4 regions of the Kluyvera ascorbata genome follow, and region 3 is predicted to be linked to each of the others. Evidence: predicted binding sites of a transcription regulator. Region 3 holds the regulator's gene; each other region holds the start of a gene.
The links. Region 3 encodes LexA, which represses DNA repair genes until DNA is damaged. Its sites were predicted from a motif close to TNCTGTATGTACATACAGNA; they were not measured.
Positions count from the first base shown of each region.

Region 1: a site for LexA is predicted at 988-1,007, ahead of sulA (SOS-induced cell division inhibitor SulA). Genes of this name have one in related genera too.
Region 2: a site for LexA is predicted at 1,208-1,227, ahead of uvrB (excinuclease ABC subunit UvrB). Genes of this name have one in related genera too.
Region 4: a site for LexA is predicted at 1,088-1,107, ahead of rmuC (DNA recombination protein RmuC). Genes of this name have one in related genera too.

Region 1 is NZ_CP096201.1:3,253,597-3,255,801, reverse strand. Features, by position in the region: gene ompA (porin OmpA) at 1-102, opposite strand, end outside; gene sulA (SOS-induced cell division inhibitor SulA) at 457-966, opposite strand; gene MY052_RS15620 (TfoX/Sxy family DNA transformation protein) at 1,185-1,802, shown strand; gene yccS (YccS family putative transporter) at 1,792-2,205, opposite strand, start outside.
Region 2 is NZ_CP096201.1:3,451,461-3,453,665, reverse strand. Features, by position in the region: gene bioD (dethiobiotin synthase) at 1-669, shown strand, start outside; gene MY052_RS16480 (hypothetical protein) at 922-1,059, opposite strand; gene uvrB (excinuclease ABC subunit UvrB) at 1,306-2,205, shown strand, end outside.
Region 3 is NZ_CP096201.1:4,697,418-4,699,622, reverse strand. Features, by position in the region: gene plsB (glycerol-3-phosphate 1-O-acyltransferase PlsB) at 1-261, opposite strand, end outside; gene MY052_RS22480 (diacylglycerol kinase) at 390-758, shown strand; gene lexA (transcriptional repressor LexA) at 858-1,466, shown strand; gene dinF (MATE family efflux transporter DinF) at 1,535-2,205, shown strand, end outside.
Region 4 is NZ_CP096201.1:4,808,077-4,810,281, reverse strand. Features, by position in the region: gene udp (uridine phosphorylase) at 1-246, shown strand, start outside; gene MY052_RS22970 (CZB domain-containing protein) at 294-731, opposite strand; gene rmuC (DNA recombination protein RmuC) at 1,151-2,205, shown strand, end outside.

The DNA.
Region 1 (2,205 bases), 1.4 Mb from region 3:
CAGTTTACCACCCGCATACCAGGTGTTGTCTTGCGGAGCGGCTTGCGCTACGGAAGCGAAACCTGCCAGTGCCACTGCAATCGCGATAGCTGTCTTTTTCATTTTTTGCGCCTCGTTATCATCCAAAATTTGCCATGAAGTTCTAAATAGATTCACGGTTAAATCCTTCCACCGGGGGCGTGGCTTAGTAATTACTCAGCAGATATCTGCGGTGTTAAGCTGAGCACCCCTGGCGATGTAAAGTCTACAACGTCGCTGGAAACTTACAAGTGTGAACTCCGTCAGGCTTATGAAAAAAAAAGAGTTGTATACGCAATATTTAACAAATGTGTCGAAAATTTAAACGATGCAAAACACCCAGAACCGCACCAGACAAGCGTTCTACCTAAAATCATTCATAAAATCGAGGAGATAAAAAAACTGCAAAAAAAAGGCCAGGAAAATTCCTAATTTTCTTCAATGATACAAATTTGAGTGAATTTTTAGCCCATTAAATTGTCCAGCACAACGAGAGGCAGAGTGAACTGGTCGCATAATAAACACCATCGCGTTACCGTCTTCGGCAGCCTGTTGTAATCGGGCATGTTCTTCCGCTGATAAATCTTCCGTCAACCAGCCGATAACCACACTATAATTCCCCGTACGAGATGCGCGAACCATGGAGTCGAGCATGTCGCCTGGAGGCATCTGACGTAGCTGCATCACTTTTGTCAGCGGTAGGCCAGATGCTTGCACCCACTGGCGGCTGAGCTTTTGCTGCGGTGTTAACCACAGCTGCCAGCGAGACTGCTGACCGAGCTGCTGTAGCAGGGGCAGTAGCAATAGCTGCGCCATCATCGGCTGATCTTCCCGATAAAGCACTTCGCTAACCAAAGCGGTTGAGGAATCTTTTACTGATGTAAAAGTATGGGAAGCGGTAGTCGAGACCGCAGCAGAAGAATGATTTACAACACCAGAAGTATACATAGTTAATCCAGCCCTGTGGGTTACTGTATGAATATACAGTACTACCCTGAAGATTAAAGATCAACCTCATTTTCTGAAAGCAACTCGCAAAATTGCACTCTAAATGCCTACAAAGGCAAATTCACCTTGCCGTGTCGAACGAACGCGCCTATGTTGCTTGTTATGTCTTCCATTAACAAATTTAATGCATCCATGTCCATGATTATTAAGGATTAATCATGAAGAAAATATCATATAAACGGATTTATCAGTCCCAGAAATATTTTTCGCTGTTGGGCAAAATCAAGTCGCGGGCGCTGTTTGGTGGCTATAGTCTTGCCGTCAATGATGCGGTATTTGCAATGGTCTCTGAAGGGGAACTCTACCTGAGGATGTGCGAGGAAAGTGCGACCTATCAGGCTCAGCATTCGCCTCCATTACTGACATTACGTAAGCGAGGGTGTTCACAGCAGTTAAAGTATTTCCATGTTGGCGAGCGGCTCTGGTCTGACGAACCGGTCTTACTTCAGCTTGGCAAATTTTCTCTCGAGGATGCGCTTCGAGAAAAGAAACAACAGAAATCATTACGGATAAAAGATCTGCCTAATCTCTCATTTCATATGGAGCTGTTGTTAAGTGAAGCGGGAATTAAAGATGCTCAAATGCTTCAGCATCTGGGGGCAGAAATGGCATGGATTCGGCTGCGTAAGATTCGTAAGCAGCTGAGTATTAATGTGCTGTATTCTCTGGAAGGGGCGATTATGGGCGTTCACTCAGCCGCGCTCCCGGCGCAACGGCGCCAGGAGCTACAGGAATGGGCATTAGCCCACGTGAAAACGGAGGGGGTCAGGCCATAACCTGTTTTTGCAAACGACAGATTTCAGGTAGCAACGAAATCATCAGGCCAATTTGTTGTAAGACCAATGGCTCTTTGCTGTCCGGGCGAGGTTCGAGATGTTGGATTCGTGCGGCTAAGTTAGATAAAGCTTGCTGCACCCGTTCCTCATCAGAAGGCTGGTGGTGTAGCGCATCATCGACATAGCACACCGCATCGTCCAGAAGAGCCAGTATTTCTGCTGTAGCCAGTTTTTCCCGATGGGCACCTAAAGCGGAAATATAGCTGGTCAGGGTGTGGTTGAGGCAGAGCAGCCGAAACGCAGTTTCTCGCATTTCCGGGGTGACCTTAGGTTCCGTCGACATGTTTGAGACCACTGAGGCGAGCTCTGCATCCCGGTTATGCGCATCACGACGTGCAATTCG
Region 2 (2,205 bases), 1.2 Mb from region 3:
CGCTTTTATGTAACCGGCACCGATACCGAAGTTGGTAAAACCGTTGCCAGCACCGCGCTGTTACAGGCGGCACGTCTTCTGGGGCGTCGTACGGCAGGTTATAAGCCCGTGGCCTCCGGCAGTGAAATGACCGACGACGGTTTGCGCAACAGCGACGCGCTGGCGCTGCAACGCAACAGCGTGCTGCCGTTACGCTACGAGCAGGTGAATCCGTATACCTTTGCAGAACCTACGTCTCCGCATATCGTCAGCGCCGACGAACAGCGGCCTATTGAGGCTGACATTCTGTCTGCCGGTTTACGTGCGCTGGAAGCGGAAGCGGATTGGGTGCTGGTTGAGGGCGCGGGAGGCTGGTTTACGCCGCTCTCCACGACGCTGACGCTGGCAGACTGGGTCAAGATGGAGCAACTGCCGGTGATTCTGGTGGTGGGCGTTAAGCTTGGCTGTATCAACCACGCGGTGCTGACCGCACAGGCGGTACAGCAAGCGGGGCTGCGGCTGGCAGGCTGGATTGCCAATGATGTGACCCCGCCGGGTCGTCGTCATAGCGAATACCTCAGTACGCTTCAGCGGATGATTCCAGCCCCCATGCTTGGTGAAATTCCGTGGCTCGGTGAGGCCGTGGATTCACCGTTGTTGGGCCAATACCTCGACCTGAGCGCACTTTAAGCGCTTTTCTGGCACGCCCATTGCTTCGTTATCCCTCTTCATTCGTAAGCACTAACCCGCAGATAACGTAAGGAAATCGCCTGTTTTGATGGACAAAATGGGCGTGCTTTTTCGCTGATAAATATCAAAATCGGGGATAAAATATTTTTTTTCATTCACGTTGACACGCCGTTGCGCAAATCGCCGGGTGCCGGGGGATAGGGGCTAGAGGTAGTTATCCACTATTCCTGTGGATAACCCTGTGTATTAGAGTTAGAAAACCTGCGGTAAACGAGAGAACATGCGGCCTGCGCCCGAATTGGTGCGAAACACGGCTTTTAGTACTTTTCTTTTATTATCAATAAGATGAATAAAAGCAATGGCGTAATAAAAAGTGCTGCGGATTGCCATAAAACTTTCATGACGTATATTGACAAATGTTAAAAGAGAAAAAATTCTGGGGATAACCTTATCTGGTTGGTGTTTTATCTTGTCAGAGAATAAATTTCAGCCGCTGACGCTGGTTATTGCCCCGGATAGACGAAATACGATAAGTGATTACTGTTTTTATATCCAGTATTTTTTATTGGCAATTCGGCAGGTGACGAGTAGAATTAATCTCCAGCCCGGCCCATCCGTCATCAGGTAGCGTTATTCATGAGCAAACCCTTCAAATTGCATTCTGCGTTTAGTCCTTCAGGCGACCAGCCTGCTGCCATTTCACGCCTGAAAGAGGGGCTGGAAGACGGCCTGGCGCACCAGACGCTTCTGGGCGTGACCGGGTCGGGGAAAACCTTTACCGTCGCCAACGTCATTGCTGACCTTCAGCGCCCAACGATGGTGCTGGCACCGAACAAAACGCTGGCCGCACAGCTGTATGGCGAGATGAAGGCGTTCTTCCCGGAGAATGCGGTGGAGTACTTCGTCTCCTACTACGACTATTATCAGCCGGAAGCGTATGTCCCGAGCTCGGATACCTTCATCGAAAAAGATGCCTCGGTGAACGAACATATCGAACAGATGCGCCTGTCCGCCACCAAAGCATTGTTGGAACGCCGCGATGTCGTGGTCGTGGCCTCGGTATCCGCTATCTACGGTCTGGGTGACCCGGATCTGTACCTCAAAATGATGCTGCACCTGACGGTGGGCATGATTATCGACCAGCGCGCCATTCTGCGTCGTCTGGCCGAGCTGCAGTACACCCGTAACGATCAGGCGTTCCAACGTGCGACCTTCCGCGTGCGCGGCGAAGTTATCGATATCTTCCCGGCGGAATCGGATGACCTGGCGCTGCGCGTTGAGCTGTTTGACGAAGAGGTGGAACGCCTCTCGCTGTTTGACCCGCTGACTGGCCACGTTGATTCAACCATCCAGCGCTTTACCATCTACCCGAAATCGCACTACGTGACGCCGCGTGAGCGCATCGTGCAGGCGATGGAAGAGATCAAAGAAGAGCTGGCTGACCGCCGCAAGGTGCTGCTGGCGAATAATAAACTGTTGGAAGAGCAGCGCCTGAGCCAGCGTACCCAGTTTGACCTCGAAATGATGAACGAGCTG
Region 3 (2,205 bases):
GCCGTGGATAAAGACGTAGCGCGGCAGTAGCGTACCGTCGATTTCCAGGGGTTCAAGCGGATCGGGTAAATCGTGCGCCAGGCACTGAGCGCGCAGCGTCAGCAAGTCAGCCTTAGAGTTATAAGGCAGGACGTACATAATAGGGCGCGACGTATCAAGCCCCAATTCCTGGGCAGGTTGTGCCGGAATAGACTTGCTTTTTACCAGAACACTTAATGGTAAATTCAGTAATTTGTAGTAAATTCGTGGCCAGCCGGACATAAACGATGTAAAGCCTCTGGTTAATCATGCAAATGCGCGGCAAGAATATCAGAAAGTCGGTGAAATTTCTGTTCTACCGCCTCATATCACGCATTGTCATTGACGTAAAAACGAAAAAGGTTCTTGAGATGGCCAATAATACCACTGGGATTACCCGAATCATCAAAGCTGCGGGTTATTCCTGGAAAGGATTCCGCGCGGCGTGGATCAATGAAGCGGCATTCCGCCAGGAAGGGGTAGCCTCTGTTATCGCGATTATTATCGCCTGCTGGCTGGATGTCGATGCCATCACCCGTGTCCTGCTCATCGGATCGGTCCTTTTGGTGATGATAGTGGAAATTCTCAATAGTGCACTGGAAGCGGTGGTTGACCGCATCGGCTCCGAGTATCACGAGCTGTCTGGCCGGGCAAAAGACATGGGTTCGGCGGCGGTGCTGCTGTCCATTTTCGTGGCGGTAATCACCTGGGTCATCTTACTGTGGGCTCATTTTCACTAAACCTGCGAAAACTGCCTGATTTCGTGAGTTTTACGGTTCCAAAATAGCCAGTAGCTGTATATACTCACAGCATAACTGTATATACACCCAGGGGGCGGAATGAAAGCGTTAACGACCAGGCAGCAAGAGGTGTTTGATCTCATCCGGGATCACATCAGCCAGACGGGCATGCCGCCAACGCGTGCGGAAATTGCTCAACGCTTGGGGTTCCGTTCCCCAAACGCGGCTGAAGAGCACCTGAAAGCGCTGGCACGTAAAGGCGTGCTTGAGATTGTCTCAGGCGCTTCTCGCGGTATCCGCCTGCTGGTGGAAGAAGAAGAGGGCCTGCCGCTGGTGGGCCGCGTGGCGGCGGGTGAACCGCTGCTGGCGCAGCAGCACATCGAAGGTCACTATCAGGTTGACCCGTCTCTGTTTAAGCCAAGCGCGGATTTCCTGCTACGCGTCAGCGGCATGTCGATGAAAGACATCGGTATTATGGATGGCGACCTGCTTGCCGTACATAAAACCCAGGATGTACGTAACGGCCAGGTTGTCGTGGCGCGTATTGATGAAGAAGTGACGGTAAAACGCCTGAAAAAACAGGGCAACGTCGTCGAATTGCTGCCAGAAAACAGCGAATTTAAACCTATCGTGGTCGATCTGCGCCAGCAGAATTTCTCCATCGAAGGGCTGGCCGTTGGCGTTATCCGCAACGGCGAATGGCTGTAACTCTCCCCTGATTCTAATGGCTGCGATACTTCCGCTATCGCAGCCTTTTTTCGTTCTGGTCGATACTCATGCCGCTACTTACTCACGCCGATAAGGCGCTGTGGCGCCTTGCGCTACCGATGATCTTCTCCAACATCACCGTGCCGCTGCTGGGCCTGGTCGATACCGCCGTTATTGGCCACCTCGATAGCCCCGTCTATCTGGGCGGCGTCGCCATTGGTGCTACGGCAACCAGCTTCCTGTTTATGCTGCTGCTGTTCCTGCGAATGAGCACTACCGGGCTCACGGCGCAGGCGTTCGGTGCGAAAAATCCGCAGGCGCTGGCTCGCGCGCTGGTGCAGCCACTGCTTCTGGCGTTGGGCGCAGGGCTGCTTATCGTATTGTTTAAAACACCGTTGATAAATCTGGCGCTCTCTATCGTTGGCGGCAGCGGCGAGGTGCTGGAACAGGTCCGGCGCTTCCTCGCTATTCGTTGGCTTAGCGCGCCAGCCGCACTGGCGAACCTGGTGTTGCTGGGTTGGCTGCTGGGCGTACAGTACGCGCGGGCTCCGGTGGTACTGCTCATCGTCGGCAACGTGCTGAATATCGTTCTTGATCTATGGCTGGTGATGGGGCTGCACATGAACGTGCAGGGCGCGGCGCTGGCAACGGCGATTGCGGAATACGCTACGTTACTGGTCGGGCTGGGAATGGCGCGTAAGGTGCTGGTGATGCGCGGGATCTCGTGGGCGATGCTGAA
Region 4 (2,205 bases), 110 kb from region 3:
TCCGGTCGCGTAGTAAGAAACTTCAAAGGCTCCATGGAAGAGTGGCAGTCAATGGGCGTGATGAACTACGAGATGGAGTCCGCGACGCTGCTGACCATGTGCTCAAGCCAGGGTCTGCGCGCAGGGATGGTTGCTGGGGTTATCGTTAACCGTACCCAGCAGGAAATCCCAAATGCTGAGACCATGAAGCAGACTGAAAGCCACGCGGTGAAAATCGTGGTGGAAGCGGCACGCCGCCTGCTGTAATCAGGTCTGAGATGATTGAAGGCCTCATTATGAGGCCTTTTTTGTATTTAGCGCTGTGAGGCTTCCAGCAATGCGCCAAGCGACAGTCCTACTTCTTCAGACAATGGCATTAGATCATTACTGACGGCGGCGAAGGCATCCAGAAAATGGCCTTTCTGATGTAACGCAACGATATTCCCAGCGCATTGATGAAATTTTGCATGCAGAATGCGGAAGTGTTCGTATTCAGGATAGTTGGCGAATGATGCACCTTCGTTGTATATCCATTTCCCTACCTGGCAGACTGCATCGCTGGAAACCTGCGTAATATCAAAATCGTGTCCTCTATTCTCACGCAATGCAGTTAACCAACGTTCTCGCCAGGCAATATGATAGGCAATTGCCTCTTCGAGTATCAGACCATTTAAGTTTTGCCTCTCCCTGGGGACTCCAAGAACGGCATCTTCCCCGGCAATTCTTTTTTTTATCCATGTCCCAAATTCCATAATATTCTCCGTTAGTTATTGTGTTCATTGAGGTGATAAAATAAAGCAGTGATTCAGCGTTTATTTAAATTAGAGCTGTAAAAATGAAAAAAAACAAGAATCAGATGTTTATTGATTTTTTGTATATTAGTGGCGCCAGTGTCTGAGTGAGAACTAATTTTCGATAGATTATCTTGAATGTTTTTATCAGGCAATAAAAACGCAGTGGTAATTTGTGACACGCTTTTGTTTTAACGTATTAAATATATTTCTCTACTCTATTTTATTTGTTTAAAATAAAGTTACTTATTTTTTAATTTACCTTATGAATATTTAATAATGATTTTTGCGCTGAGCCTCGCAGGAAACCGCTTTAAAACTGGACGTTTATACAGCACAATTCTATTTTGTGCAGATAACGGGTTCAAGCAGGAGGCGTTGTGGATATTGCCGTAGTGATTTATGCGTTGGTCGCGCTGGCGGGCATAGCGATTGGCTGGCTGGCCGCAAGCTATCGTGTTGCGCAGCAGCGGGCCGAACAACTAGCTGAAGAGCGTGATGTGTACGCTGAGCTTAGCGCGGCAAAACAGCAAATTGCCCAGAACGCCCATTGGCGTGAAGAGTGCGAACTGCTCAACAACGAACTGCGCAGCCTGCGAGAAATCAACTCGTCGCTGGAAGTTGATCTACGAGAGGTCACTACGCTGCTGGAGACCACGCGGCAGCACGGTGATGAAAAATACCGTTTGATGCTCAACAGCGAACAGCGTCTGAGCGAGCAGTTTGAAAATCTCGCGAACCGTATTTTTGAGCAGAGCAACCGTCGGGTGGAGGAGCAAAACCGCCAGAGCTTACATGGTCTCCTTACGCCGCTTCGTGAACAGCTTGATGGTTTTCGCCGTCAGGTTCAGGAAAGTTTTGGTCAGGAGGCGCGCGAGCGTCACACCTTGGCGCATGAAATTCGCAACCTCCAGCAGCTCAATGCCCAGATGGCGCAGGAAGCGGTTAACCTGACCCGCGCGCTAAAAGGCGACAACAAAACCCAGGGGAACTGGGGTGAAGTGGTGCTCACGCGTGTGCTGGAGGCATCTGGTCTGCGTGAAGGGCACGAATATGAAACTCAGGTGAGTATCAACACCGATGCCAATTCCCGTATGCAGCCTGACGTTATCGTGCGCCTGCCGCACCGCAAAGACGTGGTGGTGGATGCCAAAATGACGCTGGTGGCCTACGAGCGCTACTTTAACGCCGAAGATGATTACACCCGCGAAGCCGCGCTGCAGGAGCATATTGCCGCAGTGCGTAACCACATTCGGATGCTGGGGCGCAAAGATTACCAGCAGCTCCCGGGGCTGCGTTCACTGGACTATGTCCTGATGTTTATTCCCGTCGAACCGGCATTCCTGCTGGCGCTGGACCGCCAGCCCGAGCTTATCAGCGAAGCGCTCAAAAACAATATCATGCTGGTGAGCCCGACCACGCTGCTGGTGGCGCT